Linked DNA regions of Panacibacter ginsenosidivorans. The protein of the gene in region 2 interacts with the protein of the main gene of each other region in a pairwise test. Links are inferred from orthologs where the notes say so. Each region holds a gene or a part of one and is shown on either strand. Other genes may lie near its edges.

Region 1 (7,783 bases), 3.4 Mb from region 2 along the record:
CTCTTTCGCTTTCTTCACCTCTTAATTGAAAGTTGCAATGTGCGATCGTAAAATCAAAGCCGCTTTTATAAATAAGATCGGTAAGTACAATGCTGTCTATTCCGCCACTTACAGCAAGCAAAAATTTATGCCGCTGTTGTTGCAACTGAAAATGATCTTTTAAGCGTTGCTGAAACTGCTGTAATAACATGTGGTAAAAGTAGTGAAAGTTGCCGCTTTAAAATTTCAGGAGTAATGTATATATCCAACTCTTCAAATCCTGGTTGAATAGTATTGTTGCAGTTCAAGTGAGTGACACAACAGAAGCTGAATTAATATTCAATTGCCGGCAACAAAAAAATGTTATTCTATAACATTATAAAGCAAACCTGAAACCAAAGAACACACCAAATCTTTGCTGCTTTACATCGGGCAATGGCTGTGGCAACACGCGCCATATAAAATCTATGCGGAAGAATTTAAGAATATTATCTACGCCTGTTCCTACCTCCATATACAGTTTGCCATCTAATGATTTGAATGGTGCGCCTTCTACAAAATTGAGTTGTTTGTTGGCGTCGCTTAGATTACCCGCAACACCTTTTACTTCCCAGAACTGACGCAGCTTTAACTTGCGTGTAAGGGGTACATAACGAAACAAACCACTACCGATATTATGCTCTATATTAAACCCGGCATACTGATCTGTGAGGTATTCAAAACGATTCATAAGATTGAAAGAATGATAGCTATAATAATACCACTCATTACCCGGTTGATGCACCAGCATCTGGTAAGGTAATGTGCCAAAAACTTTTCCTGCAAATAAATTATAACGCAGACTTCCGTAAGGCGCGATTTTTAAATAATCTGATATGTTGAAGTCAATTCTGTTGTAATCATAACTGCTGTTGAGTATGCCACTAAAACCGTGTGTATATATCAATTGAAGAATAGGATATTCACTGCCAAAACTGCTGCGGTCAAAATTACTTTCCAAGAATCTTTCCTGGTAAGCATAACGAATTTTGAAACGTGTTTCAAAAGTGTTCAGCGGATCTCCATTTTTTGAAGGAAAGTATTCTTTACCCGGAAGGTTTAGTAAAGGCGTAAATTGTCTGCTTGATAAAGTAAGGCCAAAAGAAAAGCTCTTATTTGTTTCTGCAAAATATTCCAGCTTCTTTTCTCTAATCTGCTGAAACTTATAAGGCACATTGGGTTTACGTGCAAACACAGCAAAAATATTATCGCTGCCTAATTGATCATACACAACCTGGCCATTATCAAGATCGCTTTTATAAGAAGCCATTATATAACTCCATGGTTTGCGGCTGAACTGGTATTTTATTTCGCCAAGACCTTTATATTTTTTGTCCTGAAAGCCGTAGGCAAGATACCCATGCAGGTTCCAGTGCTGGCTGAAGCCTCTGTTTGTACCAAGATCAAAACGCACCCTTGTTCCCTCCCACCGATTGCCGGAAAGCCAATAATACCATGGGCCAATAACATAATTGCCTATATACTTTGTGCCTGTAGTAAGAAAGTCTACGGAGTTTTTATAAAAAATAAATGTCTTATTGTTCTGTAATGTATCTAACAAAGAATAGATATTCTGTTCATTTTTACTAAGCGGTTCAAAGCGGTTTTGTAACCAGAAAGAATCAGGAAGGTTTTGTGTATTGGGCACCAATATAATGTCTTCACTTGGTTTGCTTTTATTTAATTCATTAGTTACCGAATCACTGTTTACAATTACATTCCGGTAAGTGGTGGTCTTCCTTCCTTTAAATCCTAATTTATTTTGACCTGTTGGGGCAATGTCTACTACGAACTTGTCTTTATATAAAAACCATGCAGAATCGCTGATGAGTTTATATTCCTGTATCAGTGTTAAACCGGTAACAAAATTTATATTGGCGTCAAGCGCAGGACGCAGTGTAATTTTCTGAATGGCAAATGTGGTATCATTCACCCAGCAATCTCCTTCAAAAGTATTTTCACCAACATGTTTTGGCTTGAACTGCAAATGTACCAGCCTGCGTTTGCTGAGGTATTGTGTGTCGAGCAGTTTAAAATTGTAATAATTATCGCCATTATCGCTAAAAGGGCTTACAAAAGATTTATCGAAAACAGGTATCTGGTTATCGTACACATTTATATTCTGGTAGGTAGCCCCCAATTGTTTCATCCAGCTTTCATTGGTAAACCCGCTGGCATTGGTTGCTTTGATAACTTCTCTTGTACGGAACGGCTTCTTTTGGTAATAATAATCAGAGATCGTTTCTGTTAGGTACACAGGTAGAAATGGATCCCTTTCAGAGGTGGTATCTGTGTAATCAAACGCAAATTTCAGCGGCTTTAATACAAAATTCTTTTCGAGTTTATCTTTGTTTACTTTATTCAGGTCAAGCTCTAATTTGTTGTACACTTCATAACCATAATTATCATAAACGGTCCGGTTATTTTTCGGCTTGCTGGCAATTATTTTTCTCCAGAACCACAATGCCCTGTTGTATTTCACTTTCACGATCGCTTCACTTCTTGAAGGCAATACTTCTATATAAACAGTAATGGAAGAGGAGTCTTTGATGTTGGCAAAAGGTATCTCGGTTATTTTATATCCCACGTTAAGTACCTGAAGTGTATCGCCAACAGGCCATGTGTTTAGTTGAAAATCGAAACGCCCAAGAGAGTCGGTAAGTACACCTCTGCCATTTACCTTAAAAACAACAGAAGCAAACGGAATGGGCTCATCACTCTGCTTATCCAGCACTACGCCTCTTAATATTCTTGCCTGGGCATAAGAACTATTCATGCCGACAACAAACAGTAACAATATAATTCCTAACGTTTTCTTCAATGCCATACAATTTCAAAATTACTTGTATTCAAAAACATGAATATCAGCTTCTTTACATACGGCAAACAATTACAAGCGGTTTAACAAGGCAGCTGGTGTTTAGAGCAGTAAGATAAGACGCATTGCGTATCACAACAATATTGAATTTATAAATGGCCGTAAAATTAACACAGTTTGCTTATATATGCTGATAAACGAACAGAACGATGAAGTGTGCGACGCAACAAAAGCCAAATCCTTACTCAAATGCCGGGAACAAAAAAACTACAAACCATAAAAGGTAAACTCTAATCTCTTTCACCTATTTTTGCGCAACCGAAAAAAATGCATCATGTCAGTATTAGTTAATAAGAATTCCAGGATAATTGTTCAGGGCTTTACTGGTACGGAAGGTACTTTTCATGCCGGCCAGATGATCGAATACGGAACCAATGTGGTAGGTGGTGTTACGCCCGGTAAAGGTGGCGGCACGCATCTTGACAGGCCGATATTTAATACGGTGGCTGATGCAGTTAAAGCAACAGGCGCTGATGTAAGCATCATATTTGTGCCACCTGCTTTTGCTGCTGATGCTATTATGGAATCTGCTGATGCAGGTATTGCGCTTGTAGTTTGTATTACAGAAGGCATTCCTGTACAGGATATGGTGAAAGTGAAAAATTATCTGCAGGGAAAAAATACACGACTCATAGGACCTAACTGCCCCGGCGTTATTACTGCAGGTGAAGCAAAGGTTGGCATTATGCCTGGCTTTATTTTCAAACCCGGTAAGATAGGTGTGGTTTCAAAATCAGGTACGCTTACTTACGAAGCTGCTGACCAGGTAGTAAAAGCAGGTCTTGGAATAACCACTGCCATTGGCATTGGGGGCGATCCTATCATTGGTACTACTACTAAAGAAGCCGTTGAATTATTGATGAATGATCCTGATACAGATGGTATCATCATGATAGGTGAAATTGGTGGTGGCATGGAAGCCGAAGCTGCACGCTGGATAAAAGAAAATGGTACCAAACCGGTTGTTGGTTTTATAGCCGGGCAAACTGCGCCTCCGGGCCGCAGGATGGGCCATGCAGGCGCTATTATTGGTGGTGCTGACGATACTGCCGAAGCAAAGATGAAGATCATGAGAGATTGCGGACTGTATGTTGTTGACAGCCCCGCAGATATTGGTAAAACAATGGCTGCTGCGTTAAAGAAATAAATTATAAACTAATATATTGAATGGCTGTCTGTAAAGACGGCCATTTTTATTTTGAGCCCGTCACTATAACTTTTCTCAACAACTGTTGCGTCGCACTCTTGTGCAGCAACAATTCAATTGGACATTGAAACCTCAAAGACAGAGAAGCGCAAAGAAAATATTAAACATCACTTCGTCTCAGCGTCGTTGCGGTTTGTATTTTTCTTTTACAGTAGTATCTTCAATCAAATAAAGAATTTCAAACCGGAAACATGCCCAACGATCTCTTATATCAAATAGCCTTAACGTTGGTGCCGAATATTGGCGCCGTGCAAGCCAAAATACTGGTTGATCATTTTGGAGATGCGGAAAGTATTTTTAAAGCGAGCCTCAAAAAATTAAATGCCGTAGAAAATATTGGTGAAGTAAGATCAGAATCTATTAAAGCATTTGACAATTTCGAAAAGGCACAGGAGGAAATAGATTTTATTGAGAAGTATAAGATACAACCCATCTTTATTACTGATACAAATTATCCTCAGCGTTTATTAAAATGTTATGACGCTCCTGCCCTGCTGTATTACCGCGGCAATGCAGATCTTAATCATACAAAGATCATCAGCATTATCGGCACAAGGAATAACACAGATTATGGCAAACAGGTAACAGAAAAATTAGTAGCCGATCTTGCAGATGAAAATGTATTGGTGCTAAGTGGTCTTGCATTTGGCATTGATGCCATTGCACATAAAGCTGCATTGCAAAATAATTTACCTACTGTTGGCGTACTGGCACATGGGCTTGATACGATCTATCCATCGCATCATAAAGGACTGGCAAAAGAAATGCTGCAGCAGGGTGGGTTGCTTACAGAATTCATCAAACAAACAAAACCTGATAAACATAATTTTCCAAAACGTAACAGGATCGTTGCGGGTATGGCTGATGCAACGATTGTTGTGGAAACAGCTATAAAAGGTGGCAGTATGATCACTGCAGAACTGGCACACAATTATAACCGTGATGTATTTGCATTGCCCGGCAAAACAACAGACAGCAAGAGTGCAGGCTGCAATTATCTTATTAAACAAAAACATGCAACATTATTGACCGATGCACAGCAACTGATAGAAATGTTGGGCTGGCAAAAAAAGAAAGCAAAGGCAAAAGCGCAGAAAGAATTGTTTATTGATCTTTCTGCAGATGAGAGAGTAATTGTTGACCTTCTGAAAGAAAGAGACAGTGTTCATATTGATGAACTGTTTATAAAAAGTGGCTTAAGCAGCAGCGCCATCGCTGCATCAATGCTTAGTCTTGAACTGCAAAATGTACTGATAAGTTTGCCCGGAAAAATGTACAGACTGGCATAAAGCCAATGTGCAGATATGTAAATGGGCAGATGTGCGAATTAATAAAAAACAGCATCTTTTATTGCTCAACAAAAAGCCAACCGTACAAGTGAGTGACACAACGAAGATGCCATGCAATACAAGAGCCTGTCACAAAAAAATTCTACTTAATACCCGGCTTCTTTGGCATTATTGCTTTTGGCTTATCATTCCCATCCGGTAATTTTTCTTTTTTTGTTGTATCGGGCAGTTCGCTTTCGGGTTTTATATCTTCCTGCTTTATTGGGGGTAATACTTCATCTCCATAATCCTTTGCATTGCCATTACCAATATCATCACCCTCTGCACCAAGATCTGTTGGTACATCATTGATCCAATCGTAACTGATATCATTCTCCATAACATCGGGCTTTGCAAATACAGATGATTTATCGATCGCTACATTTTTATCATTTGATGCTTTTGCATAAAAATAGGCCCAGATAGGCAGGGCAACAGAAGAACCCTGACCCAACGCTGTACTGTTGAAACGAATAAAACGATCATCGCAACCCGTCCATGCACCGCAAAGTAACTGTGGCGTATACCCCATGAACCATGCATCGCTGTTATCATTGGTGGTACCTGTTTTACCGGCTATCTCACCGGTAACACCATAACTCCATATTCGGCGACCCGTACCAAACTGCATTACACCCTGCATCATACTGATAACAGAATATGCGGTAACATCACTGATCACTTCTTTACGCAGCGGTGTAAAAGTCTGCAACACATTTCCGTTCTTATCTTCAATGCGTGTTATATACATGGGCTTAACATTAAACCCACGACCGGGGAACATGCTGTAAGCCTGCATCATTTCCATCAAAGAAATTTCACCGGCTCCAAGTGCAATAGAAGGATAAGGTTCAAGCTTTGAAGAAACATCGCAGTTGCGTAGAAAATCTATAAATCTTTTTGCACCTTCATTGCCTCCACCCAACTGCTGCATGATATAAGCAGTGGCGCAGTTCCTTGATGTGGCAAGCGCTTCAGCCATCGGCATCGTTCGGCCCGTACATGTTTTATCCGTAGCCGGTACCATACCATAACCTTTAAAATTCTGTTGCACATCCTCTACCATTGTGCCTGGTGTAAAACCTGCATCCTCTATGGCAAGGCTGTACAACAAAGGTTTTATAGTAGAGCCAACCTGCCGCTTAGTATTAACGTTTACGTGATCGTATTTAAAGGTCTTGAAATCTATACCACCCACCCATGCTTTTACTTCACCGCTTAAAGGATCCATTGCCATAAAACCTGCCTGCAACATTTGACGGTGATACTTGATTGAATCGTAGGGCGTCATTACCGTATCCTTGTAACGGTTGTTGTTCCATGCAAAAACTTTCATGGGTGTTTTTACATAGAAAGATTTTTTTATATCATCATCTGTTACTCCTGCTTTCTGCATATTCTTCCAGCGGTCTGTTTGTTTCATAGCAGCCTGCAACACATTCTCATGTTCTTTCCAAACGCTGCCGCTTTTTACATCGCTTTGCTGGTTCAAAAGTTTTTGCATATAAGCCATATGTTTGGCAACTGCTTCTTCTGCATACAACTGCATACGCGGATTAATGGTGGTGTATATTTTTAACCCGTCTTTGTAAAGATTATAATTATCACCATTCGATTTTTTATGTTCTTTACACCATCTTTTTAACTCCTCTCCCATTACCATTCTAAAGTAAGGTGCAAGGCCTGCTGTCTCATCCAGCTTTTTATAATTCAACTGAATTTTTTTCCGTTTCAGGTCCGTTGCTTCAGCTTCTGACAGGTAATTATTTCTTACCATTTGTTCAAACACCACATTGCGCCTGTCCAGTGCATTCTTTGGATAAATGCGCGGATTATACGTAGTAGGCGCATTAACCATACCCACCAGCACCGCAGCTTCTTCCACGCTTACACGATCCGGCTCTTTACCAAAAAAAGTTTTTGATGCATTGCGTATTCCAAAAACATTATCACCAAAAGCAACAGTATTCAGGTAGAGTGTAACGATCTCGTCTTTGGTAAAATTCCTTTCCAGCTTAACTGCTATGATACACTCTTTCACTTTTTGTATGATACGCAGGAAAATGTTCCCCGTGTTCCAGTTCTCTGTAAAAAGGTTCTTGGCCGTTTGCATGGTTATGGTACTTGCACCGCCTTTACTGCCCAGGAAAAAAAAGGCCCTTGCCAAAGAACGTGGGTCAATACCGCTGTGATCATAAAAACGCTCATCTTCTGTAGCCACCAATGCCTTTACTATGTAAGGATTAATGTCTTTGTATTCCACATTTACCCTGTCTTCCAGGTAATACTTGCCCATTAGCGTACCATCATCTGCATATAACTGGCTGGATTGTGATGCAGAAGGGTTCTGCA
Region 2 (8,676 bases):
ACCAGCCAGTTTCCATTTCAAGTCTCACGAGTGGAAATACAAACGAGTTGATAGATTCTGTAAGAAGGAACTGTATTTTTATAACAGACTTGAAGGTTGTAGAAGATCCTACCCGTACCTGGAATTATTGTACGCAAAGCGGAAATATAGATGGGCCCTGGACCTTTAAAACGTTAATGAAAAATCTGGCAAAGACCAGTTCAACCACAGATCCTACTGATGCGGAGCTTTCTACTTTTGTCTTAAAATGGTTGAATAACTGGAAGTCAGTTAAAATAATAAACGATGACACAATTCCTGCCAGATCACTTATATTTCAAAGAATTATTACGCCGTGGCAAACAAAAAGTTTTAATGCAGGGTCACCTTCGGGGCAGCTTGATATGCGTTTTGCGCCTTTTAAGTTAACAGCTATAGTTAATCGTTTCGACCTTCGGGAAAGAGCCGCCGGAATTCCTGCAGGCGAAGGAAGGTTTACATTTTGCCTTATTGAAAGTAATTGTACAAGGCCTTTAGAGATGACCTGTGTTATTGAATATGCCATTCCAAAACCAGATATATGTGACACCCTTCAAAACTGGGCACAACAATGGTTTAATCTTAAGAATTTTACTTTAGGCAGCCCGGGCTATAACGCTGCGTTGCAGGCCATTACAGACCAGTACAGCAAATGGGGAACAGGAAACAGGGTTGGCAACACCAATCTCGACGCTATCAGAACGAACGAGAGAGAACTAGCTCCCCTCGATGGTTCACCCAGGCGATGGGAATTCAGGGAATTTGGTCTCAATGCCAGCCCACGTGCAATAGTGGAAAGACGCGTAGCGCAGATTCCGCAGGATAAATACAATGCCCAGGTTGATAATCCTGATGTAAGGGCCATGGTGGCCTGGATCAATGCCAATAAGGCCAATATAAATGCAGATAATTATACATTGCCCGATACACTAAGTAATGGCAAGTTCTTCATGGGTGGCCATGCGCAAATATTAGATACGCCAGTTGGGTTGCCCACCAAGCCATATCATTGGGATGGTGTTGAGGTAGCAGGCCCTACACGTATAAAAAATACAACCACACGCCATGTATTTTCACTTAATACCTGCACTGGTTGTCATTCCGGCGAGTTACAGACTTTCTTTACACATGTAGACCCGGTAATGTTTGGAACGCAAGCCACACTTTCTGGCTTCCTGGCTGGTAAAGCAGGAAGAGGCGGTGCTATTGATTTTGATAATAACCCCAACAATGACAGTATGATGGTAAGAGATGCGGCTCTTAGGGGAAGCACATTAAACGGGGTTAGAATGTTTAATGATATTCTGCGGCGTGCCAAAGACCTGAAAGATTTTGCATTAACACCTCCTTGTACCGGTGTGTTTGCACTAAAGAATGAACTCATGTTCCAACCAGTACACGCAGTGCATTAATAAAAACAGGAGCTACATTTTCTATAACCTTCGAATTTATCTCGGCTACGAAATAAATTCGAAGGTTTTTTTATACTGGCCTCATCACCATTGGCATCTTCGTTGTGTCACTCACTTGTGCTGCTTAAAATGTATTGAGCATTTATTCAAGTTCATATTCTTTATCGAATACCCAGATACTATATTTTATAAAAAGGAATCAGCTTGATTCCTTTTGTATGTTTCATACTTCACTTAATAACTTCTTTTATTTATTACAAAAATAACTTTTACAAAAAAGTATTTTCTTCAAAACCATGATGAATCAAATACCGTAAATAATTCAGAGCTAAATGTTCATCAATAAAATTCAGGTATGACAAAACACAAATTCAAAAAGATGTTGTGGATCAGTTTATCAACAATTCTTTTACTGGCATCCGTTTTAGCTATACACATTTATATGGTTATGAAGCCTAAAGCTCCTACAGCTAATACAAAGATCATGGCCCGTTTTGATTTTAAACAACCCATTGACAAAACAGATGCAAACACTGTTACTGCATGGTTGTACAATCAAAAAGGTGTTGATCATGTATTATGTAATGAAAAATCGGGAACAGCTGTTTTTACATTTTACCCTATAAAAGCAAACGCTGATGATATATTGAATAGTATGCGTTCTACGCTTCATTACAATGCAGTAAGATATATGCCAAGCAAAGAAGAATTGCAAAGTGGTTGCCCTGTCGCAGCTGGTTCTTTTACATCAAAAATTTATAACTCGGTAACTAACCTTTTTAATTAAAATTCATAAATATGAAAAGAGTATCTGTTGTAGTATTATCCTGTGTTGTTGCATTCGCATCTTTTTTAACTGCTTGTAACAAAGATGATAACAACCCTCCACCTGCCGCTATGACTTTGTATGATTCATTAGGTGGCACCACACTTGTTACAGATCCGGTAGATGCTTCTGTAAAAATTGAACAGGGAAGATTAGGCATTCGTTCCGTTGTTGACAGCACCATTTTTGTTATCGCAGCTGATCCTGAACTTAATCCATATTTCAGTGTGTTACTTGCAGAAGTTACAGCCGGTGACTTAAGTGGTTTCCAGGAATTAAGTAAAAATCTTACAGACTTCTTTTGTGTTGCTACAGGCGCTAAAGATTATACCTACACTGGTTTAAGTATGATTGAAGCACATGATCCTGCAAAGAACCCAAGAATGGCTGCCAAGGCTGCTGACGATGACTTTGATCAGTTTATTGTTGACCTTGTAGCCGGTGCAACAAAAAATGGACTGCCTGATTATCTTATAGCAAGAGTCGGCGCAATTGTTGAAACGTTGAGAACACAGGTTGTTCAAATGTAATTTTGGAAAACAAACATCAATAAAAAAGAATACTCAAAAGGGTATTCTTTTTTTTGATGCAAGACCTATAACGGATTACTTTAAAACTCCTTTATTTACATCACATGATTTCAAGATAAACACTACGCATAAGGATGTGCAAGTACAAGTGTGCGACGCAAGAATGCTGCATAGTAATTATACAATTGGGCACCTGAAAATCCTTATAGTAAATGAAGGCCGGCTTTATACAGGCTCCATATTATCTTTCATTTTCTTTAATTCGGAAATGCGTTTTGTAAAATCGTAAGGCTGCTGTTCAAGCTCTTTTATCTTTTCATCTATAATAAGCAATGTCAGTCTCCTCGCAGCATTTCCGTTTATTAGATTGTGTGTCCGCAGGCATTGCTGAAACAGGTAATCGGTAAGTACCATGTTACAGGATTTTTAAATGGAATAATGGATTTTCGGTTTATCGTTATGCAAGTAAAGTTATTTATATTTTAAAAAAAATAAAAGATGCTATGAATTTTCTGTAGTGTTGTTTCTACGAATTAAGCAGTTTTAAATATTGAATAATTATTCGCTGCATTTAATATCATCGTTTAATTTATTCAGCTGTTGCCATATTGCATGCTCATGAGGCTTGGGAGATATTTCAAAGAAAACTGCAGTATTATTTTTTGTTGTACAATTTTTTATATGCACCAAACAATTTAAAATAATAGGTACTTGTGCTATATAATCGAGCATTTTTATTGTACCGCTGTATGTTGCCGTATCGCCTTGCATTGTTGGCGCTTTTGTAATTGTTGCTATTGTTGGCACAACCTTGAAAGCCGGAATAGTTCTTTGGATAATATTTCTTTTTACAAGACCGGAATAATATGCATTAAGGTTTTCCTGTAAAATATTTGCATCGATTAAAGGCTTCCCGTCAAGCCACCATAGAAAAGCATATGTCCAATGTTCATCGCTGGCTACATCTCCCCATCCATGGGTAAAGCGAAGGTCTTCTATTCCTGTATATGTTATTTGTGGTGCAAAGTCAATCGGAAAAAGCATTTGCTCAGTCGTCCACCCTGTTGGAATATCAAGATGATAAGGTGCTGAAGGCTTTAGCGACTCAGTGTTATTAATTCCGATATTATTTTTTGCATTAGTGTTATTACTATTACAGGATACCAACAAAATAAATACGGTAAGAGGTAAAGAGATATTTTGTAGTGCATGCTTCATACAAAAATATTTTACTCTGAAGGTCTATTAATAAAACTAATATATAGAAATGAAATAGTTAAATATTTTCATAATACTGCTACTTCCTGAGAAGTCCTTTATAGTTATTAAATATTGTTTCGGTTGTTAAATTGAAATGACATATCCTGGATTGTTACCCTTGTTGCTTTTCTTCCAATAATACAAGTGTGCGACGCTACAAAAGCTTCCTGTTTATTCTTCAGCATGGTTCATAAAAAACGCTCAACATGTTTTCGTGTGAGCGTTTATAAATAATTGGAATAATAGTTTCTTTTCTTTTATGCCACTGCCTTTTTTACAAGATCTGCTGCCTCGCTTAACAGTATTGCACTTTGCACTTTTAAACCACTTTCATCAATCAGCTTCTTAGCCTCTTCTGCGTTGGTGCCCTGCAAGCGAACAATGATTGGAATATTGATATTGCCAAGTTTGTTGTATGCTTCAATAACACCTGCTGCAACACGGTCGCAACGCACAATGCCGCCGAAAATATTTATAAGAATTGCTTTTACATTCGGGTCTTTCATGATGATGCGAAAACCAGCTTCCACTGTTTGTGCATTCGCACTACCGCCTACATCAAGAAAGTTGGCAGGCTCGCCACCACTTAGTTTGATCATATCCATAGTTGCCATTGCAAGACCCGCACCATTTACCATGCAACCCACATTGCCATCCAGTTTTACAAAATTCAGATTGTATTGACCAGCTTCTACTTCTGTTGGATCTTCTTCTGTTACATCACGCATAGCAGCAAGATCGGGATGACGCATTAATGCATTCTCATCAAGGTTCATTTTACAATCGACTGCTATTATCTTTTCATCACTTGTTTTGAACAAAGGATTTATTTCGAGCATGCTGCAATCCAAACCAACATATGCGTTATAAAGATTGGTCACAAACTTTACACAGTTTTTAAATGCTTCACCGGTAAGCCCCAGATTGAATGCAATCTTTCTTGCCTGGAAACCCTGCAACCCACCGCCGGGGTGAACCCATTCTTTAAATATTTTCTCGGGGGTATCATGCGCCACATCTTCAATGTTCATACCACCTTCGGTGCTGTACATAACTACATTCTGACCTTTTGCACGATCCAATAATATAGACAGGTAAAATTCTTTTACAGGATTTGGACCGGGATAATAAACATCCTGTGCGATTAATATCTTATTTACTTTTTTTCCTGCAGGTCCTGTTTGAATAGTAACCAGTGTATGTCCCAAAATATTCTTTGCAATGGTATCAATATCTTCCAGGCTTTTGCCCACGGCCACGCCACGTTGTTCAGAGCCTACAATCTTTCCTTTACCACGGCCACCTGCATGTATCTGCGCTTTCACTACGGCAAAGCTATTGCCTGTTTGTGTTTTCATTTGGCGATAAGCCTCTTCGGCACTCATAACATTATCCACCGCAATGCCTTCCTGAACGGGCACATTGTATTTTTTCAGCAGTTCTTTTGCCTGGTATTCGTGTAGGTTCATGTGTATAAAAATTTGATGGCGAAGATAGGAGGAAAAGAGTCAAGTTACAAGAGCCAAGTTTCAGGCAAGAAGAAACAAGAACAGGTATCAGTTTGTGATATATTATTTGAATACGGGCTGAAGTACATGTGGCATCGCAGGTTGTGTCACTCCCTTGTGCGTTCGGAATTTTATTCGTCAATCGTGAATAAGAAAGGTTATGCTGTCGATTCATGCTCTTCAGTACAAGAGTGCGACGCAAGGGATGATGCCATAAAAAACAAAGCTGGTACCAAAAAATTCAATACGCTTTTAGAACATAATGTTTTTTTGATACCAGCAAATCAACAGACCATCAAATCATTATTGTAATATCTTTCTCTGTAGCTCTTCTATTAATGAACAGCACCCACAGGATGAAACATTAATTCATTTCTTAAAGAAAATACCGTTGTGCAGGTAGTAGTGGCGACCTGTTTTAAATCTGTTGCTCTTCGCTTTATATCATTAAAAACATGAAAACGCTCTGTGCCATTACCCCTGTTGGCGGCATCTCTTACTTTAAAAGCATCGTTACTCGGGTTACCATCTGCGTCAACTGCACCGCCTCTGCCAGCCGTTCCGGTAAGAAACCCTGAGAGTGTTGCTGCTGTTCCAAAAAATACAGGATCTACATGTGTAAAGAATGTTTGCACTTCGCCGGCATGGCAACCGGAACAGGCATTTCTTGAAAATATATGCCTTGTTTTAGTGGTGGATATAAATGCAACTGATTTATTATTGTTTACGCCATCCCAATGGTAAGGTTTTGTGGGCAAACCCACAGGTGTATCAAGTATCGTCGATTTACCACCGAGAAAGGCAAATCCATCATAAATATTTGGTACCTCATATGCGTCACTGTCTATTCCTGCAGAATTTTCATTGACAAATTTCACCATGCGTTCCACATCAGCATTATCAATTTGTGCATTATACCTGTCTGCAGGTATTTGCGACACGGTTTTTTGAACAAGCGCATGCACATTTCCATTTAAACCAAATTCCCTGAACTCCCAACGGGGAGGATCTGTGGCAGCAAGCGCAACTTCATTGGTACGCACCGCATCTATGCTGCTTTGATGCGTCCGGTTAGGATTAGACCCGCAAAGTGTAAATTGGTCTGTGATAGCCTGCAAAGCCGAAAGATATTGTGAAGAGCCTAATGTAAGATCCTTTAGTTTAAACCATTGTGTTGCCCAGCTTTTCAAAGAATCACAAACATCTTTCTTATTAATGCCATATTCAAAGATGGTAGTGAAATTTTCAGCAGTGGTGCAATCAGCATTTATCAGGCAAAAGATCATCCTTCCTTCACCCGCCGGAATACCTGAAGCTCTTTCTCTAAGATCAAACCGATTTACAATTGCAGTTAATTTAAAGGGTGCAAAACGCATATCAAGAAAACCTTCCGGGTTACCTGCGGCAAGGCTTTTTGCAAGCCAAGGATTTAAAATTTTATCATTCACCAATGTTCTTGCAGGCACAGTATCTTCATTAATTATTTTTTGTACGGCCCAGCTATTCAACCAGGCTTTTACAAAATCCGAAACGGTTTGGTCTGAAGCAGGTTGAGAAGGATCCTGTGTTGCCAGGTTTTTCATTAATGTTTTAAAGGTCCAGGGACCATCCACATTCCCCGTTTGTGTACAACAATTCCACGTGCGTGTTGGGTCTTCCACTACAGAAAGATCTGTAAGAAAGATACAGTTATTTCTAACCTTATCTAAAGTAGTGCTACCAGCCGGTGCCGCAGTAAGATTACTTATTGATACGGCTTCATTGTTATCAAATTTAATTTCACTAAATGGATTTGTATCGCAGGCTTTGCTGTAATTAAATTCCCTGTCAACAAAAAGCGGCTCCCAATTATCTTTGATCGTTTCTTTCAACATGCTCAGGGCCTGCTTCCTGAATTCTTTTACATCTGTATAGATTTTAGCGGTATATACACCATCACCGGCAACTTTATCATTACCTGTTCCATCGTCTCTCAAGACTACATCTTCTCCCCCATTGTTGATGGTTACAAATTTTTCCCTGAACGAAGCATTTGCATACACCGCCATCACGAGTATATGAAAATTATCTCCGGGTATGCGTTGCACCATTACATCATCTGCAGGTGGTATTTTTTTAGGATTACTTAAATTGTATGCCCAATCAAATTCATTTGTTATGCCGGCATCAAAATCCGAAAAATCTGCTGCAGCACGCCTCGACGAAAAAAATGCATCATACGAAGAACTATTATTTTGCTGTTGGTCTTTTTTGTTGTTTCTGTTCCAGGAAAGTGATAATAAAATAATAGCAGCAGAAATGGCTAGCGTGAAGATTTGTTTTGAAGGTCCCATAAGTTTTTTATTTGAGGTAAGTTGAAAAAGTTTTTCCGGTTAAAAATTAGCGGTATATCAGGGAGGTATGGATCAAGCTGGTGTATACGATAAAAGTACTACAATATAATACATTTTAAAAGGGATTTCGAATTTTTATTTCATAATATATATGTGGTATTTTATTTTAAATTATAGAATTACTTTTCGTATTCGAACTGTTCATTAACGAATAAGATGCCGAAGTGTGCGACGCAACAAAAGCCTAATTTTTATTTTACAGACCGGCATAAAAAAACCGTTCGCTTTATGAACGGTTTGAATTGATAATATTATAAATATTAATGAACAGCGCCTACCGGGTGAAACATCAGATTATTCCGCAAAGAGAATACTGTTGCACATGCAGTAGTTGCCACCTGTTTTAAATCCATGGCTCGTCTTTTGATATCGCTGAAAGTATGAAACCTGTCTTGGGTTGTGGTTCCGCGGTTCGCTGCATCTTTTACCTTGAATACATCGTTAGTAGAATCTCCATCTGAATCAATAGCTCCTCCTCTACCAGCCTTACCTGTTAGAAAACCTGAAAGCGTTGCCTGGGTTCCAAAAAAGACAGGATCTACATGTGTGAAGAAAGTTTGTACCTCTCCGGCATGACAACCGCTACAAACATTTCTAGAAAAGACATGACGCGTTGTTGTTGATTTTATAAATGCGGCAGTCTTATTATTCTCTACACCATCCCAATGATAGGGCTTTGTTGGCAGGCCTATAGGTGTATCAAGTATGGTTGATTTACCTGCAAGAAAT

Evidence for each region.
Region 1: the proteins of sucC (region 2) and sucD interact in binary tests that used the Escherichia coli proteins (3 or more experiments, as listed by UniProt). The link is inferred for Panacibacter ginsenosidivorans from one-to-one orthologs.

Annotation. Positions count from the first base shown.
Region 1 is NZ_CP042435.1:1,538,500-1,546,282, forward strand. What follows is about bases 2,332-5,106. They hold sucD (succinate--CoA ligase subunit alpha), read left to right. Parts: upstream 2,332-3,170; coding sequence 3,171-4,043; downstream 4,044-5,106. Other genes in these bases: FRZ67_RS06370 (DUF5686 family protein), read right to left, coding at 2,332-2,845; dprA (DNA-processing protein DprA), read left to right, coding at 4,295-5,106. Outside these bases: tRNA lysidine(34) synthetase TilS, read right to left, coding at 1-190; more of FRZ67_RS06370, read right to left, coding at 356-2,331; more of dprA, read left to right, coding at 5,107-5,392; FRZ67_RS06385 (penicillin-binding protein 1A), read right to left, coding at 5,535-7,783. UniProt on the Escherichia coli protein: Succinyl-CoA synthetase functions in the citric acid cycle (TCA), coupling the hydrolysis of succinyl-CoA to the synthesis of either ATP or GTP and thus represents the only step of substrate-level phosphorylation in the TCA.
Region 2 is NZ_CP042435.1:4,983,612-4,992,287, reverse strand. Bases 3,410-6,201 are described here. They hold sucC (ADP-forming succinate--CoA ligase subunit beta), read right to left. Parts: upstream 5,516-6,201; coding sequence 4,304-5,515; downstream 3,410-4,303. Other genes in these bases: FRZ67_RS21120 (choice-of-anchor X domain-containing protein), read right to left, coding at 5,890-6,201; FRZ67_RS21130 (hypothetical protein), read right to left, coding at 3,410-4,004. Also shown: FRZ67_RS21150 (choice-of-anchor X domain-containing protein), read left to right, coding at 1-1,430; FRZ67_RS21145 (hypothetical protein), read left to right, coding at 1,786-2,217; FRZ67_RS21140 (globin family protein), read left to right, coding at 2,229-2,786; FRZ67_RS21135 (hypothetical protein), read right to left, coding at 3,012-3,200; more of FRZ67_RS21130, read right to left, coding at 3,345-3,409; more of FRZ67_RS21120, read right to left, coding at 6,202-7,887; FRZ67_RS21115 (choice-of-anchor X domain-containing protein), read right to left, coding at 8,208-8,676. UniProt on the Escherichia coli protein: Succinyl-CoA synthetase functions in the citric acid cycle (TCA), coupling the hydrolysis of succinyl-CoA to the synthesis of either ATP or GTP and thus represents the only step of substrate-level phosphorylation in the TCA.